3 regions of the Candidatus Aalborgicola defluviihabitans genome follow, and region 3 is predicted to be linked to each of the others. Evidence: predicted binding sites of a transcription regulator. Region 3 holds the regulator's gene; each other region holds the start of a gene.

Region 1 (9,750 bases), on a different contig from region 3:
GTTCTAGCGTAGGCACGGATTTGGCGCAGACGTAGTTCTTGCCATGTTCATAGACCGCACCGCCGCACTTGGGGCACTTGCCCAGGGATTCTTGCGCCGAGAAGTCGATGATCTCGCCACTCTCTTCACCCTTTTTGTCGTCGCCAAAGTCGAATTCGAGCTTGTAGTTCTTGGTCTCGTCGTCAAACTTGATGACCATCTCGGCCGTGAACGGCCAGCCGGCTTTGGAGCGAAACCCTTCCAGGGGGCCGATCTTCTTGTCACGCAAAAATTGCTCCACTTCCGCCACCTCAAAGGTGCGTCCGGCGGGGGTTTTACCGAAGGAGAAGCCGCAGCCCTCGGTGTCGCCGGATTTGCCGGTGCAGGTGTAGCGGCGGTAGTTTTCTTTGACGATGCCGCCGCAATTGGGGCAGGGTGCGGCTAGCGTGGCGTAGTCGCCGGGAATGGTGTCGCGGTCGTATTCCTTGGCCTTTTTGACCATGCGCTCGGTCATGGCGGCAATCTCGGCCATGAACGTTTCGCGCTTTAGCTTGCCGTGCTCCATCTGGGCCAGCTTGTATTCCCATTCGCCGGTCAGTTCGGCTTTGGAGAGTTCTTCCACGCCCAGGCCACGCAAGAGGGTCATCAGCTGGAAGGCTTTGGCGGTGGGTATCAGCTCGCGGCCTTCGCGCAGCATGTATTTTTCGGTAATCAAGCCTTCAATGGTGGCAGCGCGGGTCGCAGGCGTGCCCAGACCTTTTTCGCCCATGGCTTCGCGCAGCTCGTCGTCGTCCACCGTTTTTCCGGCGTTTTCCATGGCACCCAAAAGAGTAGCTTCTGAGTAGCGCGCTGGGGGCTTGGTTTTGAGGCCTTTGGGGTCGACCGGGTCGCCCTTCACCTTCTCATTGGGTTGTACCGGCACCAGGTTTTGACCCTTATCACCTTCTTTGGCGTCGGCCACTTCGTCGGCGGCTTCTTTGCCGTAAATGGCCAGCCAGCCCGGCTTGACCAGTACCTTGCCTTCGGTCTTGAAGGAGTGGCCCACTGCAGTGGTGATACGGGTGGTGACCTGGTATTCGGCGCTGGGGAAAAAGATGGCCATGAAGCGGCGCACCACCAGATCGTAAATCTTCTGCTCTGCCTCACTCAAACCATGGGGAGCTTGTAGCGTAGGAATAATGGCAAAGTGGTCGCTTACCTTGGCGTTGTCAAACACGCGCTTAGTAGGTTTGACATAGCCGCCCTTGACCGCCTGCGCCGCAAACGGCGCCAGGTGTTTCATACTGCTGTCCGCAAGCATGGCCAGCGTGTCTTTGACGACCGGTACATAGTCTTCCGGCAGGTTGCGGGAATCGGTACGCGGATAGGTCAGCGCTTTGTGGCGCTCGTACAGGCTTTGGGCAATTTGTAGCGTGGTCTTGGCGCTGTAGCCAAATTTGCCATTGGCCTCGCGTTGCAGACTGGTCAGGTCGAACAGCAAGGGACTGGCTTGCGTGGTGGGTTTGCTTTCCTCAGAAACCGTCGCAGGCCGGTCATGGCACGCGTGCCGTTAATACCCACCAGCCAATCGGCCTCAGAACGGCAACGGGCTGCATCGGCCAGCGGTTGCATCTGTGCGTTGGTACGCAGATTGTCGAAGCCGTCCCGAATCGCTTGTGGTGTCATGGACTGTAGCCACAGGCGGCTTACCGGCTTGCCCAGGGGTTTTGCACCACCAGCGTACTGCTCGATCAGGCGAAAGATCAGTTCCCCCTCGCGGCCCGCGTCGCAGGCGTTAACGATCTTGTCCACGTCCTTGCGCTTGGCAAGCCGGACCACGGCATTTAACCGGGTTTTGGTCTTGTCCACTGGTTTCAAGTCAAAGTGAGGCGGGATCACCGGCAGGTTGGCAAAGCTCCATTTGCCACGTTTCACATCAAACTCTTCGGGCGCTTGAATCTCGACCAGGTGGCCCACGGCGCTCGAGACGACATAGGAGTCGCTCTCAAAATATTCGTCGTGCTTTTCAAACTTGCCTGCGGTGGGCGTAAGCGCCCGCACGATGTCTTGGGCGACCGACGGTTTTTCTGCAATGACCAATGTTTTATTCATCTGACTACAATCCGGTTCTCGCGCACGCACGTACACACGTGGGCGCGCTCACACACACGCGGGCACGCACACACATGCGCGCCCATACGATTCACCATACCAAAATTTTGGGCTTTTGCTTGAAAAACGCCGTGGGCCCAAAGCCCGGCTAGCGCCCTGGGGGCACCTCGTTGCTTCAAACCGTCGTATTCAGACCCGTCGCTCGGGCGTGCATGGCAAGGGTGTCTTTGCGGTGCAGGATATCGCCGAGGGCGAAGTCATCATCGAGTACGTGGGCGAGGTCATCAGCTGGGCGGAGGCCCAGCGCCGTCACCCGCATGATCCCCAGGACCCCAACCACACGTTTTACTTCCATATCGACGAAGACCATGTAATCGATGCCTTGTTTGGTGGCAATTCCTCGCGCTGGATCAACCACGCCTGCGATGCCAACTGCGAGGCAGACGAAGTGGATGGCCGTATCTTCATCAAGGCCCTGCGCAACATTCATGCCGGTGAAGAGCTCAACTACGACTATGGTTTGATCATCGACGAGCGCTATACCCCCAAACTCAAGGCCGAATACCCCTGCTGGTGTGGCACCAAGACCTGCCGGGGTACCCTGCTGGCCCCCAAGCGCGGCAAGAGATAATTGATGATTTGGCCGGCGGAGGCAATTTGGGAGGCGGTGGAGCCGTTCTTGCCGGGCTTCACGGTAGAAATTCTCCCGGAGATTGATTCCACCAATACGGAGCTGATGCGCCGCGCTCGTGCTGGACGGCTGGAGCCGATACTGCTGGTGGCCGAGTGCCAGACCGCTGGGCGGGGACGGCTGGGCCGTGACTGGAGTAGCGATACCCAGTCGCTGGGGCGCACATTGACGTTTTCCTTAGGCTTGCTGCTGACGCCCCTAGACTGGTCGGGCCTGTCCTTGGCGGTGGGTTTGTCGATCGTGCAGTCCCTGCACCCCCGGTTGCAGTTGAAGTGGCCCAACGACGTGTGGTTGGGTGACCGCAAGTTGGCCGGCATTCTGATAGAGACCGCCAGCGTGGGTCAGGACCGCTTTGTGGTCATCGGCATCGGCATCAACATCGTGGCCCCGGACGCGGCCGGACTGCGCACGCCGCCGGCCGGTTTGCGGGATGTATTGCCCGACGTTCTGGCGCCAGATGTGCTGGAGCACGTTGTAGTGCCCCTAGTGCGGGCACTTCAGCGGTTTGCGGCGCAAGGTTTTGCTCCGCTGGTAGCGGCCTTCAATGCGCGTGACATCTTGTACGGGCGTGGCGTGGTGTGTACGGACGGGGTGGCTGGTACCGCCCAAGGCGTGGACGCCAGCGGTGCACTCTTGGTGCATACTGATGGCGGTGTCAAAAAGATTACCAGTGCAGAGGTCAGTGTGCGGCCGCTGGCTGGTGCGTGCGAATCCCGTTTCTGAACCCATGTTGCGTTTCCTTATATTGATCCTGATATTGGCCAACGGCCTGTACTTTGCCTGGAGTGACGGCCTGCTGCGCGCCTACGGTTATGGACCAGCCCCGCAAAGTGAGCCCCAACGCGCAGCGCAACAGATACGCCCCGAATCGTTGCACGTAATGAGCCCAGCCGAGTTCAATCGGGTTAAGAGCCAAGCGCAGGCCGATTCAGCGCCCAAGGAGTGCCTGCAGGCCGGTCCGTTTGATGATGCCCAGATGGCCGTGGCTCGCCGTGCGCTGGAGTCTGCTCTGGCGCAGGGCAGTTGGCAGTTTGATTCAGTCCACATATCCGAGCGCTGGATTGTCTACATGGGCAAGTTCGCCAATGCCGATGCCATGGTCAAGAAGCGTGCTGAACTGGCGGTCATGAATCTGGTGGCGCAACCGCTGACCAACCCCGATCTGGAGCCGGGTTTTTCGTTGGGTGGCTTTGATACGCAAGCCGCCGCTGCCGCCGAGTTGTCGCGCTTGACGAGCCAGCGCGGGATTCGCACCGCCAAGGTGGTGCGGGAACGTGCCCAAGGCGATCAAAACCAGCTCAAGCTGCCAGCGCTCACGGCCGAACAGAAGAACCGTTTGAACGATATCAAGCCGGCTCTTGCCGGGCGTACCCTCAAGCCCTGCGGTTGAATGGACTGTTGGCCCTGGAAACAGGCCTAGGCTTCAATCAAACTGCGTAAACCGGACGGTAAAACAGGTGCCGGGAGGAGAGTGGCCCGGGTGGCTGTCTTCTATGGTGATGCTGGCATGATGCTGGCGGGTAATTTCCAGCACGATGGGCAGGCCCAAGCCAGAGCCGTCAGCCTCGGTGCCCAGCACGCGGTAAAAGGGTTGGAACACCAATTCACGCTCGGCGGCGGGAATGCCGGGGCCGGAATCCTCCACCTGCAGCACCAAAATTTTGCTGAACGGATCGCGCAGAATGCGCACGGTAATGACGCCGGGTTTATCAGCGGTGGAGGGGGTGTAGTTGATGGCGTTGTCCACCAGGTTGCGCACCATTTCCTTTAGTAGCGTCGGATTGCCCTGGAGGTTTACTTCCTCACCGCCGGGTTGTTCGCCTTCGTAGCCCAGGTCGATGTATTTGTCCATGGCGCGTGGCAGGCTGTCGTGGATCACATCCATGGTCAGGCGCACCAAGTCACAAGGTTGCTGGGTCATGACCGTACCGCTGCTCTCGGCGCGCGCCAGTGCCAGCAGCTGGTTGACGGTGTGGGTGGCCCGGATGCTGGAGCGCCCGATCTGTCGCAGCGACTGTTTCAAGTCTTCAGCGTTGGCCCCCTCGCGCTGGGCCAGGTCGGCCTGCATGCGCAATCCCGCCAGCGGGGTCTTGAGCTGGTGTGCGGCATCGGCCAGAAAGCGCTTTTGCGTAGCAATTGAATCTTTCAGGCGTTCCAGCAGGCCATTGACGGACGACACCAGAGGCGCTACCTCCAACGGAACGGCCTGCGCATCCAGTGGGCTCAAATCGTCTGGGCTACGGGCACGGATGCGTTCTTCCAGATGGTTGAGCGGTTTGATGGCCTGCACCAGCGCCAACCATACCAACAGCACCGCCAACGGCAAAATGACGAATTGCGGCAGCATCACGCCCTTGACGATTTCGGTGGCCAGCACTGAGCGCTTGTCCATTGTCTCTGCAACCTGGACCAGGGCCGGCTTGCTGTCCGGCAAGTCCAGTTTGACCCACGTATAGGCTACCTTGATACCCATGCCACGGAACTCAGCGTCCCTTAGGCGCACCTCGCCGGGAAGAAGCTTTTCATCCTCGGGTGGCATGGGCAGATTTTTTTCGCCGCTGAGGTACTCCCCATTGGAACCCATGACCTGGTAGTACACGGTGTCGGAATCGTCGGCGCGCAACAGTTCGCGGGCAGGCAGGGGCAACACGAACTGTGCCTTGTTGTGCTTGACCGTGACCAACTGGGCCAGGGCGCCCACGTTGTATTCCAGCGCCCGGTCAAAGGGTTTGCCAGCAATGCCCTGCGCTACCAGCCAGGTCAGCACCAGGCTCACCGGCCACAGCAGCAGCAGCGGCGTCAGCATCCAGTCCAGGATCTCCCCGAACAGGCTGCGTTGCTCGCGTTGGAATATCTTCAATTTGGAATTTTTTCCAGACAATAGCCCAGCCCGCGCACGGTGGCAATGCGGATCGGGCCTTTTTCGATCTTCTTGCGCAGGCGGTGGATGTACACCTCGATGGCGTTGTTGCTGACCTCTTCGCCCCACTCGCACAAGCGCTCCACGAGCTGGTCCTTGCTGACCAAACGGCCAGCTCGCTGCAGCAGAACTTCCAGCAGACCGAGTTCGCGTGCCGAGAGTTCGACCATCTTGCCGTCGATGGTGGCCACCCGACCGGCCTGGTCATACACCAGCGGGCCGTGCTTGATGCTGCTGCTGGTGGCGCCCATGCCGCGGCGTACCAGAGCGCGCACGCGGGCTTCAAGCTCTTGCAGGAAAAGGGTTTGGCCATGTAGTCATCGGCGCCGTAGTCCAGACCCTTGACGCGCTCGTCCACCGCGTCGGCTGCCGTGAGGATCAGAACCGGCAACGAAGAGCCACGACCGCGCAATTTCTTCAACACTTCCAGCCCATGCATCTTGGGCAAACCCAGGTCCAGAATCAGCAGATCGAATTCGGTGTTGGTCATCAACGCTGCATCGGCCTCAGAGCCGCTGGCCACGTGGTCCACGGCGGCACCGGCACTGCGCAGGGCTCGCAGCAGACCGTCAGCCAATACCTGGTCATCTTCGGCAATCAAAATCCGCATGTGTGCTCCTGGTTATGTGTGCAGTGGCGCCCAACCGGCCACAGCACGGGTTTTTTTGCCATTCTAGGCTTGCCTGAGGTGTGGGTTGGTGCGGGGTATTCATCGGCCGCAATAGGCTTCCAGGCCCAGTGTGACTACGGTAGCCACTTCGGTGCCTACGGCATGGCGCAACTCGTCCTCGGCTTGGGCCACAGCATCGTGGTAGGCACCCAGCCAGGCCAGCCCCGTGGCAGTGAAGCACACCCGGCGCGCCCGCGCGTCCAGGGGATCGTTTTCACGCACAACCATCCCCCAGGCTTCGCATTGGTCCACCAATGTGCCCATGGCCTGTTTGCTCATGCCGGCGGCTTGTGCCAGCGCGGTCAGACGTGCGCCTTCGGGTGCGAGGTGGCGGGTGATGTGAATGTGGGCGGCGCCCACCTGGCCGCGCGCAGCCAGGTTGCTCAAGCCCAGGGGTACGGCTGGATGGCGGGCCATCAGTTCCATGACCCGTGCGTCGAACTGCGCCAGCGCGTGGCGCAGCCAGTGGCCGATGTGGGTTTGGCGCCAAGTAGTGGACTCTGAAACAGGTGTGGAAGGCATATTGCAAATAGTAATGCAAACTGACTAAAAAATGTGTATACGAATTTCAATAAACACCGTTAAACTACTGTTTACGCATACAGCCTGTAATTAATCACAAGTACTGTGATGCACCACCTCATTGATTTTTAAGGAGATTTCCATGGACGCACCCGTCAAGAACCCCAACAACACCAATGGCGCCAACGCCGAAAAAGCCAAGGCACTGCAAGTAGCACTGGCCCAGATCGAAAAGCAATTCGGCAAAGGCACCATCATGCGTCTGGGCGAAGGCGAGGTGATTGAAGACATCCAGGTGGTTTCCACCGGCTCACTGGGGCTGGACATTGCCCTGGGTGTGGGCGGCCTACCGCGCGGCCGGGTGGTCGAAATCTACGGACCAGAATCAAGCGGTAAAACCACGCTGACCCTGCAGGTGATTGCCGAGATGCAAAAACAAGGCGGCCAGTGTGCTTTTGTGGACGCCGAACACGCGCTGGACATCCAGTACGCGCAAAAGCTGGGCGTCAACCTGCAAGACCTGCTGATCAGCCAGCCCGACACCGGCGAGCAGGCGCTCGAAATTGTGGACAGTCTGGTGCGCTCTGGCGCGGTCGATTTGATCGTGGTGGACTCGGTGGCGGCACTGACCCCCAAGGCCGAGCTGGAAGGCGAAATGGGCGACAGCCTGCCCGGCCTGCAAGCCCGTTTGATGAGCCAGGCCCTGCGCAAGCTCACCGCCCACATCAAGAAGACCAACTGCATGGTCATCTTCATCAACCAGATCCGCATGAAGATCGGCGTGATGTTCGGCAGCCCCGAGACCACCACCGGCGGCAATGCGCTGAAGTTCTACGCCTCGGTGCGCCTGGACATTCGCCGCACCGGCACCATCAAGAAGGGTGACGAAGCCATTGGCAACGAAACCAAGGTCAAGGTGGTCAAGAACAAGGTGGCGCCTCCGTTCAAGACGGCCGAGTTCGACATTCTGTTTGGCGAAGGCATCAGCCGCCACGGCGAAATCATCGACATGGGCGTGAACGCCAACATCCTGGAAAAATCCGGTGCCTGGTATGCCTACAAAGGCGAGAAAATCGGCCAGGGCCGCGACAACGCCCGCGAGTTCCTGCGCGAAAACAAAGCGCTTTCCATGGAAATCGAGAACCGGGTGCGCGAATCACTGGGCATCCCTCTGCTGCCCGGCGCGCCAGAGCCCGAAATCAAAACCAAAACTTCAAGCAAAAAGGCCGACCAGCCCTCGTGAAATATACGTAAGTAGCTATAAAAACAATAGCAGTTGTAGCTACTCCCGCCTTTACGTCCACCATGGCCACCACGACACCGCTGTCTCTCAAAGGCAGGGCCTTGCGCTTGCTCAGCGCACGGGAGCATTCCCGTGCCGAGCTGGAGCGCAAACTGGCCCAGTTTGAGGAAGAGCCGGGAGCTTTGGCCAAAGCGCTGGACGACCTGCAGGCCAAGGGCTTCATCAACGAACAGCGCGTGCTCGAATCGGTGCTGAACCGCCGCTCTGCCAAGCTGGGCACGGCACGCATACGCCAGGAGCTGCAAAGCAAGGGGCTGGCACCGGAGGCAGTGTTGGGCGCTATGGAGCAGCTGCGGGCAACCGAAGTGGAGCGTGCGCGGGAAGTCTGGCGCAAAAAATTCGGTGAGCCCGCTACCGATGCCTCAGGCCGCGCCAAGCAGATGCGCTTTCTGGCCAGTCGCGGCTTTGGCGGCGAGGCCATCCGGCGCGTGGTAACCAGCAGTGAAGATGAATAACGAAATTGGCACCCATCCAGCGGCAAGGGGCACGCCGGGCGGCGATTTCTGCGCATTTGGCAGCATGAGCCGCCCGGCGGGTCCCTTGCCGCGTACGAGCGGAGCAGTCGCCAGGGTTTACAACCCGAGCATCAGCTTGAGGTTCTGCACAGCAGCACCCGAAGCGCCTTTTCCCAGGTTGTCCAACCGAGCAATCAGCACCGCGTGGGCGAATCCATCCGCCTTGGCATCATTGGCAAACACCCGCAATTCCATCTGGTTGGTGTCAGCCAGCGCCACGGCATCAAGCTTCTGGTCGGGCGTGGCCGCCTCAACCGTGACCCATTCGCTGCCGGCATAGTGCCGGGCGAGTGCTTGGTGCAGGTCATGTGCGCTGGGCTGACCCGGCAAGGTATCCAGATGCAGGGGCAGTTGCACCAGCATGCCCTGTTTGAAATTACCGACCGACGGCACAAACAGCGGACGCCGGGTCAAACCCGTGTAGCGCATGATTTCGGGAATGTGCTTGTGCTTGAGCCCCAACCCATAGAGTTCCATGGCAGGCGCGGTGCCGGCCTCGTAGGCTTCAATCATGGTGCGTCCGCCGCCGGAATAGCCGCTGATAGAGGGCAGGCACAGCGCAAAGTCGGCCGGTAACAGGCCAGCATCCACCAGTGGGCGAATCAGCGCAATGGCACCAGTGGCATAGCAGCCGGGGTTGGCCACGCGGCTGGACCGCGCCACGGCGTCGCGTTGGCCTGCGGCCAGCTCGGGGAACCCATAGACCCAGCCCGGTGCCGTGCGGTGGGCGGTGGATGCATCAATAATTTTTGGGCCAATTCCATTGTTAGCCCGCGTCAAATCGTCAATCATCGCTACGGATTCAATAGCAGCATCGTCGTGCAGGCACAGAATCACCAGATCTGCCTGGGCCATCAGGGCCTGTTTGGCAGTGGCGTCCTTGCGCAAAGCCGGATCAATGCTGATGAGTTCCACACCGGACAAAGTTTGCAGCCGTTCCCGGATTTGCAGGCCGGTGGTGCCGGCTTCGCCATCGATAAATATTTTTTTCATGCCACTGCCGCACAAGCGGCTCCAAAGGGGAAAAAGGGTTCGGAGCCAAACCGGGCTGTAAGCCAG
Region 2 (9,750 bases), 230 kb from region 3:
GGGTGACATGGTGCCGGGGTCAACATTGAGGTAGGGATCGAGCTTGATGAGGGTGACTGTCAAGCCCCGCGATTCCAGTATCGCAGCAAGGGAGGCTGAGGCGATTCCCTTACCCAGGGAAGACACCACACCGCCGGTGACGAAGACAAATTTGGTCATGTCAGGGGGAGCGAGAAGCTCAGGGAGGTGGTAAACGGAGATTATACGGGTCTGCTACATTGCAAACGATGAACGACCTCGCTGGAAAACATATTGTCCTGGGCCTCACCGGAGGCATTGCTTGTTACAAAGCGGCTGAGCTGTGTCGGGCGCTGGTCAAGGAAGGCGCCACCGTGCAGGTGGTGATGACCGAGGCTGCCGCCCAGTTCATCACCCCGGTGACCATGCAGGCGCTCTCGAACCGGCCAGTGTATGGCTCGCAGTGGGATGCGCGCGAACCCAACAACATGGCCCACATCAACCTCAGCCGTGATGCCGATGCCATTCTGATTGCGCCGTGCAGTGCCGATTTTCTGTCCAAGCTGCTGCATGGTGGCGCCGATGATTTGCTGAGTCTGATGTGCCTGGCACGCCCTATCGACACGGTGCCCCTGCTGGTTGCGCCCGCGATGAACCGCGAAATGTGGGCTCACCCCGCTACGCAGCGCAACCTTGCGCAGCTGCGAGCCGACGGCACTACCATTCTGGGCGTAGGTAATGGTGATCAGGCCTGTGGCGAGACGGGTGACGGGCGCATGTTGGAACCGCAGGAGTTGTTGGAGGATGTGATTGCCTTCTTCCAACCCAAGTTGCTGGCGGGGCAACAGGTGTTGGTCACGGCCGGGCCAACCTTTGAGGCCATTGACCCGGTGCGCGGCTTGACCAACCATTCCAGCGGCAAGATGGGTTTTGCCGTGGCCCGGGCCGCGCAGGAGGCGGGTGCGCAGGTTACTTTGGTGGCTGGGCCGGTGTCATTGCCCACACCGCGTGGGGTGCGCCGCATTGATGTGCAATCGGCAACCGACATGCTGGCAGCCTGTGTGGACGCCGCCCCAACTGCGACTATTTTTGTGGCGTGTGCTGCGGTGGCCGACTGGCGACCCGCCCAGGCTTCGGAGCAGAAGATCAAGAAGGATGGTTCGGGTCAAACGCCCACACTGACTTTCCTTGAAAACCCGGACATTCTGGCCACGTTGGCCCAGTCACCGCGTGCGCGAGACGGCAGCCTGTTCTGTGTGGGTTTTGCCGCCGAAAGCCATGATCTTCTGGCCCACGCTACGGACAAACGCATCCGAAAGAGCGTGCCGCTGCTGGTGGGCAATATCGGCCCGGCAACGTTTGGCAAGGACGACAATGCGCTGTTGCTGATCGATGCCCATGGCACCCTTGAACTACCCCACAACACCAAGCTGACGCTGGGTCGTCAATTGATCGCCGAAATTGCCAAACGCCTGCCCTGATTTTTCCAAACTGCCATGAAAATTGACGTCAAAATTCTCGACAGCCGCCTGATCGACCAGATGCCCAACTACGCCACGCCTGGCAGCGCCGGACTGGACCTGCGGGCCTGCCTGGATGACCCGCTTACGCTGGAGCCCAATGCGTGGCAGCTGGTGCCCACCGGCATGGCCATTTATTTGCAGGACCCGGCCTATGCGGCGCTGATCTTGCCGCGCTCGGGCCTGGGCCACAAACACGGCATCGTGCTGGGTAACTTGGTGGGTCTGATTGATAGCGATTACCAGGGGCAGCTCATGGTCAGCGCCTGGAACCGCAGCGATGTGGCCTTCACCATCGCACCCATGGAGCGCATCGCTCAACTGGTCATCGTTCCGGTAGTGCAGGCGCAGTTCAACCTGGTCACGGAGTTTGCCGCCAGCCACCGTGGTGAAGGCGGCTACGGCTCGACCGGGAAGCACTAAGGACTAGTGCAATGTGCGATCCGACGGGTCACCGGTGCCAACCAGTTGCAGATTAAAAAATCCGGTGCCGCAACTGCCTCTGTCGATTTCCTCTTCGGTGGCTTCGCGCACAGATTCGACCTTCATGCTTAAACGTATCGCAATGCCGGCTAGCGGGTGATTGCCGTCAATCACCACGTGGTCGGGGTAGATGTCGGTGATGGTGTAGAGCGTATCCCGTGGAACGTTGGGGTTGCAGCCCTCGGGCAGGGCGCTGCCCTCCATGGTCAGGCCTTCCTGCAATTCATCGGGAAACAGGTGGCGTGGTTCCAGAAACAGCAATTGGTCGTTAAAGTCACCAAAGGCCAGTTCGGGCTCAATCTGCAGTTGCACCGTGGCGCCTGCGCTGTATCCCAGCAGAGCCGCTTCGATCACGGGGAGCAAGTCTTTGCCGCCCAGCAAAAATTCCACCGGCTCGTCCAGGATGTCCAATTCTTCGCCCAAAGTGTCTTTCAGCGTCCAGGTTAGGGCAACGACGCATTGTTCAGTGATTTCCATAGGAGAATTGTCCCATGAACACCGATGAACCCCTGCAACTCCTGGGTGGATTGACGCCCGCGACTTTTATGCGCCGCCACTGGCAGAAAAAGCCATTGTTGATTCGCCAGGCCATTCCTGGCTTTGCGCCCCTCTTGGCGCGTGCCGAATTGCTGGACCTGGCGGCGCAGGATGAAGTGGAGTCGCGCCTGGTGGTGCAACCCGGTGCAAACGGGGCTCGGCCTTGGCGTTTTCGCCACGGGCCGTTTGTCCGCAAGGCGTTGCCAGCCTTCAAACAACCGGGCTGGACCCTGTTGGTGCAGGGGGTGGATTTGCTGGATGCGCGGTTGCACGCGCTGATGAACCAGTTTCGCTTTGTGCCGGATGCGCGTCTGGATGATTTGATGATCAGCTACGCCACTGATGGCGGTGGCGTGGGCCCACACTTTGACAGCTACGACGTGTTTTTGCTGCAGGCCCACGGCCAGCGCCGCTGGCGCATTGGACGACAAAAGGACTTGAGCCTGCAGCCCAATATGCCTCTTAAGATTCTGGCGAATTTCGAGCCGGAGATGGAGTTTGTGTTGGAGCCGGGCGACATGCTGTACCTGCCGCCGCGCTATGCCCATGACGGCATTGCGGTGGGCGAGTGCATGACCTATTCGATCGGTTTTCGCGCACCCAGCCGCGCAGAATTGACCAGTGAGTTGTTGCAGCGACTGGCCGAGGAGGCTCTGGACGCGGAAAGTGTCAACCTGTACCGTGACCCCAAGCAAGAGGCTGTGGCTCACAGCGGGGCAATCCCCGGGGCGCTGTTTGAATTTGCCCAGACCGCCTTAGCCGACGCCCTGCGCGACCCGCTGGCACTGCAGCGAGTTCTGGGCGAATACTTAAGTGAACCCAAGGAGCATGTCCGCTTTGACAATGGGCAGGTTGAATCGCTGGATGGGGCGTTGGTGCTGGATCGCCGTACCCGTATGCTGTATGACGCGCAGCATATTTTTCTTAATGGGGAAAGCTTTTTGGCAACCGGGCGAGATGCCCAATTGATGCGGCACTTGGCGGATGGGCGGAGCTTGCCTGCTTCGGACAAAAAACGTCTGAGTGCGCCTGCACGGGAACTGGTGGCTGATTGGTGTGAAGCGGGGTGGATGTATGTCGAACAGTGAATCCGAGAGTGGCCGCCTCAATGGCGCATATTCTGGCCCTACAGAATTTGCCAATGTGGTGCGCGAAGCGCTGGCCTGTGCCGCGCGTGAGGGCTGGTCCAGCATGGTCTGGAGTGATGCCAACTTTGCCGACTGGCCCTTGGGCGAGCGTGCCGTGGTGGACTCGTTAAACGCATGGGCAGGAAAGGGACGTCAGCTGCTGATGCTGGCCCACAGCTATGACGCTCTGGTGCGCTTGCAGCCGCGCCTGGTCACATGGCGCAAGACTTGGGGGCATATCATCGAATGCAGGCTGTGCCGCAGCCGGGATGCCAGCGAAATGCCCAGTGCACTGTGGAGTCCCCACTGGGCCATGCAGCGGCTGGACGTGGTGCGCAGTACCGGGATTGCCGGGCTGGAGCCCCAACGGCGTGTCATGCTCAAGGAAGAGCTGGACGAGTGCCATCGCCAGAGCAGTCCGGGGTTCGCTGCCAGCACTTTGGGCTTGTAGTCGGGACTTAGAGGGTTTTCCCCAGTGTATTTTGCAAGTTCCTGTATACTCATAGGTTAGGCAAAAAGAGATCGAATGCTTTTTGTCTGAGTCTGGGCGGCGTGCTGCTTTGACAAGTTCCAAAAATTGTTTCGTTAACTCACTCTAGTTATTAAAAATGAACAAATCACTCGTCTTGGCAGCCGTTATCGCTGCCGCTGCCTTGGCTGCTTGCGGTAAGAAAGAAGAAGCGCCTGCACCCGCGCCAGCACCTGTTGCCGCACCGGCTCCTGCTGTCGTAGCACCTGCTCCCGTTGTTGAAGCATCGGCACCTGCCGCTGACGCATCGGCACCCGTTGCTGCTCCTGTTGCTGCGCCTCCTGCGGAAGGCGCTTCCAAGTAATTCTTGGCAAGCAAAAAAAAGCCACCGCAAGGTGGCTTTTTTTATGCCGGCACAGGTTTGGCAGTTTGTGATCCTGCCATTCCGAGCACTATTTGATATCGTCGGCAATCACTTTGACGATACGCTGCGCTGTGATAGAGGCTTCTGGTACCCCTTTGGCGTCCAGCACGGACACGGTGCTCACATTACCCTGGCTGCGCACGGTAATCTGGAACTTGGCCGCTTCGTTCTTGGACGCACTGTTGAACAGCTTGGCAAAAAAGCCAGGCTCGGAATTGGCGGCGTCCAGCGGCACATAGCGCACAAAGTAAATGCCTTGTTTGCGGTCACGGTCTTCCACGGTGAAACCGGTGCGGTCAAGGGCCAATCCAACGCGGCGCCAGGCGTTGTCGAAACCCTCTTCGATGCGAACCGCCGGCTGGCCGTTTTCAGTGACAACGGTTGCTGTTTTCTTGGTAACAATGCTGTCGGCGACCAAAGTCTTGGATTGGGCCTCATTAACGCCGAGCTTGACCATCAGACGGCGCAAAAACTCTGCTTCCAGTTCCGGGTCCGCTGGGCGGGGTTGCCAGATAGTGCTGTCTTTGCGTGCGTTGTTTACTGTTTCCACCATGCCGCGGTGGCTGATGAAAATCTCTGTCTCTCCATTGGCATTGCGTTCCAGGCGGGTGCGAAACTTGTCACGTTCGGCTGTGGAATAGAGCGAGTCCAGTAGCTTACCCAGGGTTGCGCGAATAAAGTCCTGCGGAATTTTGGCGCGGTTCTCGGCCCAGTCAGTCTCCATGATGCCCAGGGATTTCTGGTCCATGGCCAGCAAGAATCCGTTCTCCTGCCAAAAGTCTTTTACGGGCTCCCACAGCTTTTCAGCCGGGCGGTTGACCACCAACCAACGCTGGTTGCCGGAGCGCTCAATGCGCACGTCACCCATGGCGACGGCGGCAACGTTTGGCGTCGCGGTCGCTGTGGTTTGCCCTGATTTAAGTCCCGACGCCGATACCGTGCCGCCGATCACGGCGTAATGGGTATCTTTGGACAGTTGGGTGAGATCGGGCGGAACTTCCAGTGAGGGGGTCTTGGCGCTGCTGGAACTGCGGTAGTCCACCTTGTCGGCTTCGAGAACGGTACAGGCTGACAGCGCGATTGCCGTGCTGATGAGCGTCAGTTTGAATAGGGGGTTCACAGAAATCCTCAAAATGGAATGGCTACTTATAGCAGACCGGTGGCTTGCATCACGCGTTCCAGCGCCGGCTGGTTAGCGGGCGTCAGCACGGTCAGGGGGAGGCGCAGCGCCTGGCTGCACAGCCCCATGCGTGCAACGGCCCACTTGACTGGAATAGGGTTGGATTCTACGAACAAAGCTTTATGCAGGGGTAGCAACTGGAGCTGAATCTCCATAGCGCGCTGCACATTGCCTGCAATGGCTGCCATGCACAGTTCGTGCATCAGGCGGGGAGCCACGTTGGCCGTCACACTCACGTTGCCATGTCCGCCACACAGCATGAGAGCCACAGCTGTGGGGTCATCACCGGAATAGATGGCAAAGCCTTTGGGTGCTTCTTTGATCAGCCACTGGGCACGTTCGATATTGCCGGTGGCCTCCTTGATTCCCACAATGCCGCTCACTTGGGCCAGGCGCAACACGGTGTCGTGCTGCAGATCGGCAACGGCGCGACCCGGCACGTTGTACAAGATCAGGGGTAAATCGACTGCCTCGGCAATGGATTTGAAATGCAGGTACTGGCCTTCTTGCGTGGGCTTGTTGTAGTAGGGGACCACCTGCAACTGGCAATCCGCCCCGACCTTCTTGGCAAAGCGGGCCAGTTCAATGGCTTCAGCCGTTGAGTTGGCGCCGCAACCAGCCATGATGGGTACGCGCCCGGCCGATTGTTCGACCGACACGCGGATGATTTCGCAATGCTCCTGCACATTGACCGTGGGGGACTCACCCGTGGTGCCGACCACGCCAATACAGTCGGTGCCTTCAGCAATGTGCCAGTCGATCAGCTTTCGTAGCGCTGCGTAGTCCACGGAGCCGTCGTCCTGCATCGGAGTGACCAGGGCCACGATGCTGCCTTTGATGGGGCCTTGAGATGAGTTCATATCAGTCATATGTTCGGTAATCAATGATTCTACCTAGAGTGTCTGGCGCACCCAATCCGGCGTGTGCGCGCAGACCGGCGTGGCGCGCTTCGCTGCAATGCGTTGCACGACCCTGGGTGGGGTTTGCAGGTAGCCGTGCTCGTAGGCCACCACGTCCAGATTTTCACAGACCTTCAGCAGTTCGCCGCGCTGCAATAAGAAATCAGCGCGGGACGGCCGCCCAAACTGGGCATTGCCATCGGCAAAGGTCTCATACAGCAACACGCCGCCCGGGGCGACGCTGGCCACCAGTGTGTCCAGCAGGGGGCGCCACAGGTAGTTGGCCACAATGACGGCGCCAAAGGTGCGCACCTGCCCGCCTTCTGTGCACAGGGGCCAGTCGCTTTTTTCAATGTCGGCACAAACCAATTCAGCACCCGGAGCATGGTCCTGTGCAGCGGCAATGGATTGGTCCACGCCGGTTACGGGGTGGCCTCGCCCGGCAAACCAGGCCAGATGGCGACCGGAGCCGCAAGCCACGTCCAGTACCGTTGCACCAGGGGTCAGCAAGTGCGACCAGCGCACGATCCAGTCTGAGGGATTCAGAAGCATGACCACAGCTGGTTAGCCATTTGCACCATGAACTCTGGCTGGGTATAGAGCAGGAATACGGCCGCCAACACCGCCGCCGCAACTGCCCACCAAACTCCGTGCCAGAACAGCTTCATGGCGTGGCCACGCCCCGTGAGAAGTTGCGAACAATGGCCGCCTCCTTGACCGGAAGATTGATGAGTGCGGCCGCCACACCCAGGGCGATAGCGATATACCAGACGATGTCGTAGCTGCCCGTCTTGTCATACAAATAGCCGCCCAGCCACACCCCCATGAAGGAGCCAATCTGGTGGCTGAAAAACACAAAGCCACCCAACATGGACAGATGCGTCACGCCAAAAATCTGTGCCACGGTTGCGGTTGTGATGGGCACGGTGGACAGCCACAAAGTCCCCATCGCCGCCGAGAATACATACACGCTGGTCGGTGAGAGTGGGGTCCATAGAAAAACGGCAATGATCACGGCGCGCGCAAAATAAATGAACGCCAGGATATTTTTCTTGGACAACTTCTGACCCAGCACACCGGCCGCGTAGGTGCCAAACACGTTGAATAGGCCAATCAGTGCCAGGGCGTAGCTGGCGACTTGGGGCGACAAACCCTTGTCCTTTAAGTAGCTTGGCATATGCACTCCGATGAAGACCACCTGGAAGCCGCAGACAAAATATCCGGCCATCAAAAGCTGGAAGCTGGGGTACTTGAAAGCTTCACGCAGGGCTTGAAGAATGGTCTGCTCACGCGGTTGCGTCGAAACGCTGCCAAAGCCTGGCTCGCGCAGTCCCCAGGCCAGAGGAATCATCAGCAGGGCTGCCAAGCCCAGCAACACCAGGGCCTGCTGCCAGCCGAAATGGCTGATGAGAAAGCCCTCGGTCGGCACCATCAGAAATTGGCCGAACGATCCCGCAGCGGCCGCTACACCCATGGCCCAGGAGCGTCTGTCGGCACTGACATTACGGCCAATCACGCCGTAAATAACAGCATAGGTTGTGCCGGCCTGTGCCGTGCCAATCAGCACACCCGTACTCAAAGAAAACTGCAGCGGCGTGGAGGCCTGCGCCATGCCAACCAATCCCAGGCCATAAAGGACCCCGCCAACAATGATGACCCGAAAGGCGCCAAACCGGTCGGCGGCCATGCCGGCAAAGATACCGAAAATACCCCAGGCCAGGTTCTGAATAGCTATGGCCAGTGCAAAGGTCTCGCGGGTCCAGCCCTGCGCCTGGGTAATCGGTTGCAGCCACAGTCCAAAGCCATGTCGAATGCCCATGGACAATGTGACGATGGCGGCGCCACAGGCCAGCACTTGCACGGTGGAGAGAGGCCTGTGGTCGGATCGGTGCATGGTGTGATTGTCACAAATTCGGGTTAACCCTGCAGCGCAGGTACATTGCCCAAATGATATTCCTGTGTATGTATACAGCTACATGGCGCGCAGCTATTACAATGCGCCCCCTATGGCAGTCAAACCCACCCCCGAATACTCTGAAGGTTCCATCCGCGTTCTCAAAGGACTGGAGCCGGTCAAACAGCGCCCGGGCATGTACACCCGCACCGACAACCCGCTGCACGTCATCCAGGAAGTGCTGGACAACGCAGCCGACGAGTCACTGGGTGGCTACGGCAAAAAGATCAAGGTTACGTTGCACACCGATGGCTCGGTATCGATTGAAGACGACGGGCGCGGCATTCCTTTTGGCCTGCATCCCGAAGAACTAGCACCGGTGATTGAGCTGGTGTTCACCCGCCTGCACGCCGGCGGCAAGTTCGACAAGGGCAAGGGCGGCGCCTACAGCTTCTCTGGCGGTTTGCATGGCGTGGGCGTGAGCGTGACCAATGCCCTGGCCAAACGGCTGGAGGCCACCAGCTACCGTGAAGGCCAGGTGGCGACCATCGTGTTCGAGAACGGGGATGTGACACAGCCCTTGGAGAGCCGCAAAACTGTGGACGGTGATCGCAAATCCGGCACCACGGTGCGTGCCTGGCCGGATGCCAAATACTTCGAGTCTGCCATCTTGCCCATGGCTGAACTCACGCATTTGCTACGCAGCAAGGCCGTGTTGATGCCTGGCGTCAGTGTTTCTCTGTTGATTGAGAAGACCAAGGAGACACAAACTTGGCTGTACAAAGGTGGCCTGCGCGACTACCTGACCCAAACGCTTAACGGTGACCCAGTTATCCCACTGTTTGAGGGCGACGGTTTTGCCGATGGCCAGAATGACAACTTTGCCGAAGGCGAGGGCGCTGCCTGGTGCGTCGCCTTTACCGAAGACGGCCAGCCGGTGCGCGAGAGCTACGTCAACCTCATTCCCACCAGCGCCGGTGGCACACACGAAAGCGGCCTGCGCGATGGCCTGTTCACTGCTGTCAAGAATTTCATTGAATTGCACTCGCTCTTGCCCAAGGGCGTGAAGCTCATGCCCGAAGACGTGTTTGCTCGCGCCAGCTACGTGCTGTCCACCAAAGTGCTCGACCCGCAGTTTCAGGGCCAGATCAAGGAGCGCCTGAACTCGCGCGACGCGGTGCGCCTGGTGTCCAGCTTTGTCCGCCCTGCGCTGGAGCTGTGGCTGAACCAGCACGTGGAATACGGCAAAAAATTGGCCG
Region 3 (9,750 bases):
TCCCACAGAATGCGACCTTGCATGAACTCCATCACGTAGAAGGCGCGCCCGATGATGGATTCGTCCTCGCACAGACAGTACATGTGGGGAACTGGCACATCCGTGTCCTGCAACCCACTCATGACTGCATACTCGCGCTCCACTGCGTGGGCCGAAGGCAGCAGCTTGGCTACGGGGCCGGGCTTTGCCCGCATCACATAGCTCTTGCTGGGGGTGATCAACTTGTAGGTGGGATTGGATTGCCCACCTTTGAACATTTCCACGCTGAGCGGGCCGGCAAATCCCTTCAGATTTTGGTCCAACCAATTGGTGAGTGCGTGGACGTCAAACGCATGTTGATCGGATACTGGACGTGTGCCCAAGAAATGGTCAAATTCACTCATGGATGTGGAGCAGTAGTTGGATGAGGTCGTCGGGTTCAGTTGTCAGCGTCAATGATTTGCATCAGTGCATGGCGATCGCGAATAACCAAGCCACCCTGCTCGATGCGGATGGCGCCTTCGCGCTCCATGGACTTCAATTCCTGGTTGACCCGCTGACGCGATGCCCCCAGCAGTTGCGCCAATTCTTCCTGGGCTAGTTGTAGGCCAATGCGCATCTCGGTTGAATCGCTCAGCGATGGCACGCCGTAGCTGCGTACCAAGTGCAGTAACTGCTTGGCCAGGCGTGCGCGCAGTGGCAGGGTGTTGAGATCTTCCACCAAGCCGTACAACTGACGTATGCGTCGCGAATGCAGGCGCAACAGGGCTTCGTAGAGTTCCACATGCAAGGCCAGAATTTTTTTGAAGTCCGCCTTGGCGACACACAGGATGGTGGAGTCCCCATGGGCGTAGGCATCGTGCGTGCGCCGGTCGCCGTCGAAGATGGACACGTCTCCAAACCAGATGCCCGGCTCCACGTAGGTGAGTGTGATTTGCTTGCCGGATATGGAGGTTGAGCTCACCCGTACCGCACCCTTGGCGCAGGCAATCCAATCCTCCGGTGGTTCTCCACGTGCGGCAATCAGATCGCCATCTTTGAAACGTTTGACGTAAGCGCATCGCAGTATGTCGTGTTTGAGCGAAGGGGACAGGGATGAAAACCAGCGACCGGTGTTGATCGCTGAACGTTCATCAATAGTAAGGATGGGTTCGTCCATGGCTTGTCTTTTGGGTGACTGCGTGTGTCGAAGGTGACAGCACCATTGTGACCTGCGGGGTGGCGGCTGGTACACGTATTTGTCGCCTGTGTGTCTGGTGTTGGTTGTAATAGAACGCACCCAGACAGGCCCTGCTTATGCGAAAATTCGTGACATAAATGGTTTCTTATAGAAAATATAGATTTGCAATTCTGGGAACAGCTGCGCTTTGTTTGGCGATCAGCAGCCCAGCACTGACCCTGGGCCGCGCCCGGGGGGCGGTGCTGTTGGGGCAACCTCTTAAATTGACGGTTTTGATTCAGACGGATCCGCAGGACGACCCGTATTCGCAATGCTTCGAGGCTGATGTTTTCTATGGAGATAGCAAGCAGGATGCCAGCCGAGTGACTGTCAGCAGCAACGTCACAGCGGGATCACAGTCGGGAACTGTCGTCGTGAACGCCAGTGCCCGTGTCGATGAACCCGTTGTTACTGTGTACTTGCGCGCAGGGTGCGAGCACAAGACGACGCGAAGTTTTGTCTTGTTGGCAGATCTGGCCAGCGAAGGGCAGCCCGCACCTGCAGGCGGGCGTGAGCAGGCTCCTGCGCAGTCACCGATTACATTGCCAGCGGCTACAGCCCCCGGCACGGGGGCGGTTGATCGTTTGGCAGTCGCCAAACCGGCAAAGCCTGTCAAGGCGGTGAAGAGGTCCACAAAGGTCCAACCGTCCGAACCCGTTGCGGCGACTACTGTGGCGATTTTGCTTGCCAAGCCAGTCGCACCCCGCCGGGCCCATCTCAAGTTGGCTCCGTTGGATTTGACGATAGAGCGCGATCCGACGCTGAAACTGAGCAGTGAATTGGTGCTTGGGGAAGGTGAGGACTTGCAAAAGCGTGCAGAGGCCGTGGCCTTGTGGCGATCACTCAATGCCAGCCCGCAAGACATTCTCAATGCCGACAAGCGGCGTTTGTCCATTGAAACGGATCTCAAAGGGTTGCAGGCGGTGACTGCAAAAAATAATCAAACCTTGCAGGATTTGACCGCACGGCTTGGAAAGGCCGAATCCGAGCGCTATCTAAATCCGCTGGTCTATGGTCTGCTGGCATTTTTGCTGGCCTGTTGCGCAGTAGTAGCTTTCGCATGGTGGCGGATGCGTCAGGCGGGACAGAACATGACACCGTGGTGGCGTGATGGTGGTGTTTCCGTCAAGTCTGAGTGGGCGGATGCAGTGCATACCGTGCCCCCTTCGCTGCCCACGCAGATTCCCGTAGAGGAACTGTCTGAATCGGTCTTTGAAGTTGCTCCGGCGCTGACGGAAGTGGATATCGACGTCCATTTGGGTAAACCGCATACACCCGCTGCAGTCGTTGCGGCGCAAGTTGCCCAGCGCCGATCTGTACCTGTGCCTAACGTTGCAGTTGCCCGGGCTGCGGGGCATGTAGATTTTTCCAACAGTATGAATGCCAGCTTGAAGGCGCTGAACACCCGGGAGATGCTGGACGTTCGACAGCAGGCCGAATTCTTCATGACCCTAGGTCAGCATGAAGATGCTATTGGCATGCTCAAGGACAGTATAGATGGCAGCCCTGACTCCAACCCGCTGGTGTATTTGGATCTGCTACGGCTGCTGCATACCTTGGGCCGCAAGACCGAGTTTGACCAGTACCGCGATGACTTCAATGCGCTGTTTACCGGCCGTGTGCCGGCCTATACCGAATTCAATCAAAGTCAGGCGGGACTGGCGCAGGCCTATCCCGACGTGTGCAAGGAAATCAGTGCGCGGTGGCCAACTCAAGAGGCTGTTGACTACATTGAGCAGCACTTGGTGCGCGCACCAGGAGATGACCCATCCCATGGCTTTGACCTGGAGGCCTTTCGTGATCTGTTGATGCTGCATGGCATGGCACGGCGCATTATCTCCAGTTTGGACACGGGTTTTCAGCCATTTAGTGCAGTGCGGGGAGCGGCCGTTGAAACGAGCCCTAGCCCGTCGGCCTATTTGGCAACCGGCGAGAGTACTGTGGTTGATCTGGATCTTTCAGAGCCGCCAGGCAACTTGATCGACTTTGATGCGGATGAACTGGTCTCGTACAAACCCATTGCGCCACACAAGCTTAAGTGAAAACCGGGCTTACCGTCTGACTTGAAGTGCGCCGGGGTTGACGATGTTGGTCGGGGTGCCTTTGATGAAATTGACGAGGTTGTCAAAAGCAGCACCAAATAACTGTTCGTAATTGTTTTGCTCCACGTACCCGATGTGCGGGGTGCAGATGCAATTTTCCAGCCGAAGCAGCGCATGTCCCTGCAAAATGGGTTCCGCCTCAAAAACGTCAACGGCTGCCATCCCCGGGCGACCACGATTGAGTGCGCCGATAAGCGTATTGGTTTCGATCAACTCGGCCCGGGAGGTATTGACCAGCAGTGAAGTGGGTTTCATGCGCGCCAGATCCATGTGGTCAATCATGTGGTGCGTGGTGTCGCTGAGTCGCAAGTGCAGGGTGAGCACGTCGCTTTGTTCAAAAAATGCCTCGCGGCTGGCGGCGGTGGCGTAGCCATCGGCACGGGCCATTTCCAGCGATGCGTCACTGCCCCACACGACAACCTGCATGCCAAATGCGCGCCCGTAGCCAGCTACTATCTTGCCAATCTTGCCGTAGCCCCATACCCCCAGGATTTTTCCATGGAGTTCGCTGCCGATACCAAAGTTGGGAGGCATTGACCCCGACTTAAGTCCACTTTGCTGCCAAGCGCCATGTTTGAGGGTTGCAATGTACTGCGGCAACCTGCGCATGGCAGCCAATATCAGAGCCCAAGTAAGTTCGGCCGGCGCGACACCAGAGCCCATGCCCTCAGCCACGGCAATGCCCCGTTCGGTACAGGCTTGCACATCAAGGTGTTGGCCAGCGCGACCAGTTTGAGAAATCATTTTGAGCTTGGGCAGCTTCTCAATTAACTGGCGGTTGACGTGGGTCCGCTCGAGGATCAGAACGATGATGTCCGCATCCTTCAGTCGGACGGAGAGTTGACCTATGCCTTTGACGGTATTGGTGTAGACCTTGGCCTGGTAGCTATCCAGCTTGGCGGCGCATTCCAGCTTGCGGACGGCATCTTGGTAGTCATCCAGAATCACGATATTCATGGATGCCATTGTGCCTTGTCAGGCAACCCGCAATAGGCGTCAGGGTCGAATTTGGATGGGCCATTCTGACCCATACAGCTGAATATTTCAGGAAAGCGCTGCTTCGCGTGCTACCAGACGATCCAGTTCGGCACAAACGTCGGCCATACGGCCCGAGATGACCATGCGACCCGTGCTGGCGCGGGGCTGGCCGGCTTCTACCACGCGGATCACCCGTAGTGGTTGGGCTTTATCGTATCTTTCCGCTATAGCCCTCGTCGAATCTACGTAAGACGCTACAGAATTAGGAGCAAATTGAGACCTGCTCACAACTGGACTGACGTTTGTCCACGCTGCTGCCGGGCGTTTTGCGAACCACCGGTGTAACAGTTTGTTCAGCGGTTCAAAAATTCCGGCTTGGGCGATCAGGGCGATGTTCATGGTGGTAGCGTTTTCAAAAAAGGATTACATGAGCATGGTGTTGCGGATCAGGCCGACGGCCAGGCCTTCAATCTCGAACGGCTCGCCGGGTTCAACCACAATGGTCTGGTAATCCGGATTCTCAGGATGCAGCTCAATTAAATGTTTGTTGCGCCGAAAGCGCTTGACGGTCACTTCGTCGCCCAGGCGGGCTACGATAATCTGGCCGTTCTTGGCATCCTTGGTCGCCTGCACAGCGAGCAGATCGCCGTCCATGATGCCGGCGTCGCGCATGGACATGCCGCGTACCTTCAACAGGTAGTCCGGCTGGCGCTGGAACAGGCTGTTTTCCACATAGTAGGTTTTGTCCACATGCTCCTGGGCGAGAATGGGTGAACCCGCTGCAACACGGCCTATTAACGGCAGCGCCAACTGGGCCAAACCGGGCAGTGGCAGGGAGAATTGCTTGATGCGGGATTCGTGGATAGAGCGCAGGGTGTCGCTCTTGAGGCGGATACCTCGGGAAGTGCCGCTGACCAATTCGATGACGCCTTTGCGGGCCAGGGCCTGCAAGTGTTCTTCAGCGGCATTGGCGGACTTGAAACCGAGTTCGCTGGCGATTTCGGCCCGGGTTGGAGGGGCTCCGGTGCGCGCGATGGCGTTTTGAATCAGTTCCAGAATTTGCTGTTGCCGTGCGGTAAGTTTGGGACTTTCGAGCATGCTGAAGACTCCTTGGTGCTGGGCCGCTTGCTGTTGGTTCATACACACTGTTTCGGCATCCAGTAACTGTATTTTTAACCAGTTTTATTTTGTTTGCAAGGGAAATGTACAAATATGTTGAAAAAATTGGTATTTCTCGGCACAGGCGGCACGATTGCGGGTATGGCCAGCAGTGCTGGCGATAACGTGGGCTACAAGGCGGCGCAAGTCGGCGTTGACCAGTTGTTGGCCGCAATTCCGACTTTGGCCTTGGCTGTGGGGGATTGGGCGGTTGCGTTTGAGCAGGTGGCCCAAGTCGATAGCAAGGACATGGGGTGGGCGCAGTGGCGCGCTTTGGCCCAACGTGTGCAACACCAGACTTCCCAAACCGATGTGGCGGCGCTCATCATCACCCACGGCACGGATACGCTCGAAGAAACGGCATTTTTTCTGTCCCAGGTGTTGCCAGCTGCTGTGCAATCCAAACCGGTGGTCCTCACTTGCGCCATGCGCCCAGCGTCGTCGCTCACGCCGGATGGACCGCAGAACGTGCTGGACGCCGTTGCCGTGGCCCGTTCTGTTCACGCAAGGGGGGTGTTGGCGGTGTGCGCCGGTACCGTGCATTCGGCCCGCGACGTTCAAAAAGTGCATCCCTACCGGCACAATGCTTTTGATTCCGGGGATGCCGGGCCATTGGCTTATGTGGAAGAGGGCGTGGTGCGCTGGCTGCATGCCTGCCCAGTAGCAGAGCCAACCGGCACCACCGTGAGCATTTCAAATTTAACGACGGCGGCTTGGCCCCGGGTTGAAATCGTCCTGAACCATGCGGGAGCCAGCGGTGCCATTGTTCGAGCCCTTTGCGCGCCCCCTGCAGATGGAGACCCGGTAGTGCGTGGCATTGTGGTGGCCGGTACTGGCAATGGCACCATTCACCAGGATTTGGAAGCCGCTCTGCGTGGCGCGCAGCAGCGTGGTATTCGTGTGGTGCGCACCACCCGCTGTGCACTGGGCTGTGTAGTGGCAGGTACTTCTGAGCACAAATGGCCGCCATCAATAGCACTATCGCCGGTCAAGGCCCGCATTGCCTTGATGCTAGACCTTATGGCCGGCCACTGACCCATAAAAAGGTCGCATTTGTGGCCTTTTGGGGTTTGAGCCATTTGGTGAATTGTCCGCCAAGTGCTTTTCAAAACAGAGGTGTCTGCACAAACGGAGCCTGTCACATAGCCGGTCATCCCAAAATTGCCCTCGCGCGTTAAGTGTTAAGTGTCTAACCGGAGTAGAAGATTGAGCCTTACCATCCTGACAAAACAGCTGGCCATGCGTGGTTGGCACATGATTGCCACCCTGATAGTGGGCTTTGGCTTGCTGTCCAGCGCATGGGCTGATCCGCCTACGCAAGCTGGGCGCGTCGCCGACCTCGCGGGAGTGGTCTGGCTGTTCGACACGGACAATAGGGCGTGGACGCAAGTTATGCGCAATCAGACCATCGCCCAGGGCGACCGGTTGCACACCGACGCGCGGGCCCGGGTGAGCCTGCGCATCGGCTCCAGCAGTGTCTGGCTGGAGGAAAACGGCGATCTGGTTTTCGCGCAACTCGACGAAGGGCGGGTCTCCTTGCAGCTCGAAAAAGGCAGTCTGGGCCTGCGCCTGCGCACGCGCGATGCGGTGGCCGACTACACCGTGCTGACCCGTGATGGCAGCATCGTCGCGGACAGTGAAGGTCTTTTTCGCGTGGACCAGGTCGACCAAATGACCCGTGTCTTTGCACTGCAGGGGCGCGCGCACTTTGAGTCGGCACAACCGGGCGCCGCGCGAGATGTTTGGCTACGTCAGGGGGAGATGGGTGAGTTTTTGTGGGATGGAAGCGTACGCAGCGGAACCCAAACCATCCAGCGCGATCCGTTCAACGACTGGTTGATATCCCAAAACATGGCACAAGACGCGGCAGGTCAACTCAGCCAAAGCTATGTGTCGCCTGAAATGACCGGTTCGGATGATCTGGACCGGTATGGAAGCTGGGAACAGGCTTCTGATTATGGCGCTGTCTGGTTTCCCAGCCAGGTGGGACGTGACTGGGCACCCTACCGGGATGGCCGCTGGGTCTGGACCACGCAATGGGGCTGGAGTTGGGTAGACGACGCCCCTTGGGGATTTGCGCCGTTTCACTATGGTCGCTGGGTGAGCTTGCGTGGGCGTTGGGCGTGGGCTCCGGGCAGCTATCAGCCACGACCGGCATATGCACCTGCCCTCGTTGGCTGGGGTGGAACTTCATTTCCCAGGGGCTACGCAACAGACCGGCGCGCGCCACCGCGCCAGGGCTGGACACCCCTGACACCTAAGGAAATTTACCAGCCTGGCTTCCAGCACAGCCCAGGATATGCCACCCGGATCAACAAGGGGTATGACCAGCGCTATGACAAGAGGGTTGAAACTCCGGTGCAGCAGCGGTCCTACGTTAGACCATCAACACCTGTCCCTTTCGACGAGGAGCATCGTCCACGCGAACCGGCCAAGCAGCAGCAACAATGGGAGCAGCAGCAGCGCCCCGCCGTTATGGCACCACCCGCGGCTCAGTGGCCCGCATCTCCAAAATCCCGGGAGGCAGTGGCCCCCTATGGTAAGACTGCGCCGCCAAACGACGCCTACAAATCCTCAGAGCGGGCCAATCCCCCTTCTGCAGTAACTGAACGGGCCGCCCCAGTCTATAGCCGCAATCCACCAGTGGAGCGTGAAATGAAATCGAGGGAGGCGCAATCACCGCGTGATGGGTATCGCGGTGACGCAGGCGTCAAACAGGGAGGCAACACCAGAATGAACGCCGCCCCGGTTGAGCGACCCATCAACAACCAAACGCCTGCAACCCAGCCAAAGAATGACGATGCCAGGCAGAAAGTCAAACGCTCTGAAGGTTTGGACAAGCGGGACTTGTACTAGTATCGTCAACGACCCAGTCGCCGCCTGCGCTGGTCAGGTGGCGAATTAACCGCCCAGTGCTTCAAATGCGCGGCTCTTGATAACGTCCACATCGCCCATACCGCTGATGGCGCGGTACTGGGGGGCGGCTTGCGGCTCTGCCTTGGCCCAATTGCTGTAGTAGTCCACCAGGGGGCGAGTCTGCGCGCTGTACACATCCAGGCGCTTCTTCACAGTTTCTTCCTGGTCGTCAGGACGTTGAACCAGGGGCTCACCAGTTACATCGTCCACACCTGCTACTTTGGGTGGATTAAATTTGACGTGGTAAGTGCGGCCAGACGCGGGGTGCGAACGGCGACCGCTCATGCGCTCAATGATGGCTTCAAATGGCACATCAATTTCCAGCACGTAATCCAGTTTGACGCCGGCAGCCTTCATGGCATCGGCCTGGGGAATGGTGCGGGGGAACCCATCAAAGAGAAAACCATTCGCGCAGTCGGACTGCCCAATGCGCTCTTTCACCAGGTTGATGATCAGATCATCGCTGACCAGACCACCGGACTTCATCACCGCGTCAGCCTGCAAGCCCAGCGGTGTGCCGGCCTTTACCGCTGCACGCAGCATGTCACCGGTAGAAATTTGTGGGATGCCGTACTTTTGGCAGATGAACGTGGCTTGTGTGCCTTTGCCTGCGCCTGGTGCGCCCAACAAAATGAGTTTCATGGATACCCTCGGATAGAACAAAAAAACCTCACCGCAAAGGGCATCCCAAGGGCGCACCACGCTAGGCGATCATTTCCCGGGAGAATAGCACGGACCAACTGGCGGATAACTTACAGCCGGCCCACGCTTACACTTGGAAAAGTGCCCGAACGCGCTCCAGGTCTTCCGGGGTGTCTACGCCGGGTCCGGGCGCATGTTCCGTGGTGTGCACGGCAATGCGGTAACCGTGCCACATGGCGCGCAGCTGCTCCAGCGCTTCGGTGATTTCGATAGGTGCCTGTGCTAACTGCGGAAACTGCCGTAAAAAGCCGACACGGTATGCGTAAATGCCGATGTGACGCAGGGGTGCCGGCTGGGGCAGGGCGTGAATGCCCTGGTCAAAACCATCGCGCCACCAAGCGATGGGCGCGCGGCTGAAATACAGGGCTAATCCTTTGGTATCCAGTACCACTTTGACGACATTGGGGTTGGCAAAGTCCTTCACGTTGTCAATAGCATGGGCGGCGGTGCCCATGCTGGCCTCGGGATGGGCCAGCAACGTGGCCGCCACCGCGTGCACCAGGGCCGGGTCAATCAGCGGTTCGTCGCCCTGCACATTGACTACGATGGCGTCGTCTTCCAGCGCCAGCAACGTGGCGGCTTCGGCTAATCTGTCGCTGCCGGACAGATGATCTTCTCGTGTCAAGATGGCTTCAATGTCATGTTTCTCGCAGGCGGCCATGATGGCGGGGCTATCTGCTGCCACCACCACCCGTG

Evidence for each region. The regulator LexA, encoded in region 3, represses DNA repair genes until DNA is damaged. The targets are predictions, from matches to a motif close to ACTGTATNNNNATACAGT.
Region 1: a site for LexA is predicted at 6,940-6,957, ahead of recA (recombinase RecA). Genes of this name have one in related genera too.
Region 2: a site for LexA is predicted at 8,553-8,570, ahead of IPI80_RS08920 (DNA topoisomerase IV subunit B). Genes of this name have one in related genera too.

The regions. Positions count from the first base shown of each region.
Region 1 covers NZ_JADJKN010000002.1:737,695-747,444, reverse strand. The annotation lists partial or broken gene IPI80_RS03940 (DNA topoisomerase III) at 1-2,070, opposite strand, end outside; gene IPI80_RS03935 (SET domain-containing protein) at 2,186-2,701, shown strand; gene IPI80_RS03930 (biotin--[acetyl-CoA-carboxylase] ligase) at 2,705-3,484, shown strand; gene IPI80_RS03925 (SPOR domain-containing protein) at 3,489-4,151, shown strand; gene IPI80_RS03920 (sensor histidine kinase) at 4,185-5,621, opposite strand; partial or broken gene IPI80_RS03915 (response regulator) at 5,618-6,291, opposite strand; gene IPI80_RS03910 (MarR family winged helix-turn-helix transcriptional regulator) at 6,391-6,873, opposite strand; gene recA (recombinase RecA) at 7,016-8,116, shown strand; gene recX (recombination regulator RecX) at 8,179-8,631, shown strand; gene argC (N-acetyl-gamma-glutamyl-phosphate reductase) at 8,749-9,684, opposite strand.
Region 2 covers NZ_JADJKN010000006.1:275,186-284,935, reverse strand. The annotation lists gene IPI80_RS08980 (CTP synthase) at 1-159, opposite strand, end outside; gene coaBC (bifunctional phosphopantothenoylcysteine decarboxylase/phosphopantothenate--cysteine ligase CoaBC) at 228-1,439, shown strand; gene dut (dUTP diphosphatase) at 1,455-1,901, shown strand; gene IPI80_RS08965 (FKBP-type peptidyl-prolyl cis-trans isomerase) at 1,905-2,438, opposite strand; gene IPI80_RS08960 (JmjC domain-containing protein) at 2,453-3,586, shown strand; gene IPI80_RS08955 (hypothetical protein) at 3,573-4,076, shown strand; gene IPI80_RS08950 (hypothetical protein) at 4,234-4,458, shown strand; gene bamC (outer membrane protein assembly factor BamC) at 4,547-5,638, opposite strand; gene dapA (4-hydroxy-tetrahydrodipicolinate synthase) at 5,665-6,558, opposite strand; gene IPI80_RS08935 (class I SAM-dependent methyltransferase) at 6,592-7,149, opposite strand; gene IPI80_RS08930 (hypothetical protein) at 7,140-7,265, opposite strand; gene IPI80_RS08925 (MFS transporter) at 7,262-8,491, opposite strand; gene IPI80_RS08920 (DNA topoisomerase IV subunit B) at 8,604-9,750, shown strand, end outside.
Region 3 covers NZ_JADJKN010000006.1:43,552-53,301, reverse strand. The annotation lists gene IPI80_RS07800 (phosphotransferase) at 1-383, opposite strand, end outside; gene IPI80_RS07795 (Crp/Fnr family transcriptional regulator) at 419-1,138, opposite strand; gene IPI80_RS07790 (FimV family protein) at 1,351-3,240, shown strand; gene IPI80_RS07785 (D-2-hydroxyacid dehydrogenase family protein) at 3,250-4,257, opposite strand; gene IPI80_RS07780 (hypothetical protein) at 4,345-4,677, opposite strand; gene lexA (transcriptional repressor LexA) at 4,702-5,376, opposite strand; gene IPI80_RS07770 (asparaginase) at 5,491-6,471, shown strand; gene IPI80_RS07765 (DUF6600 domain-containing protein) at 6,643-8,292, shown strand; gene adk (adenylate kinase) at 8,338-8,994, opposite strand; gene kdsB (3-deoxy-manno-octulosonate cytidylyltransferase) at 9,122-9,750, opposite strand, start outside.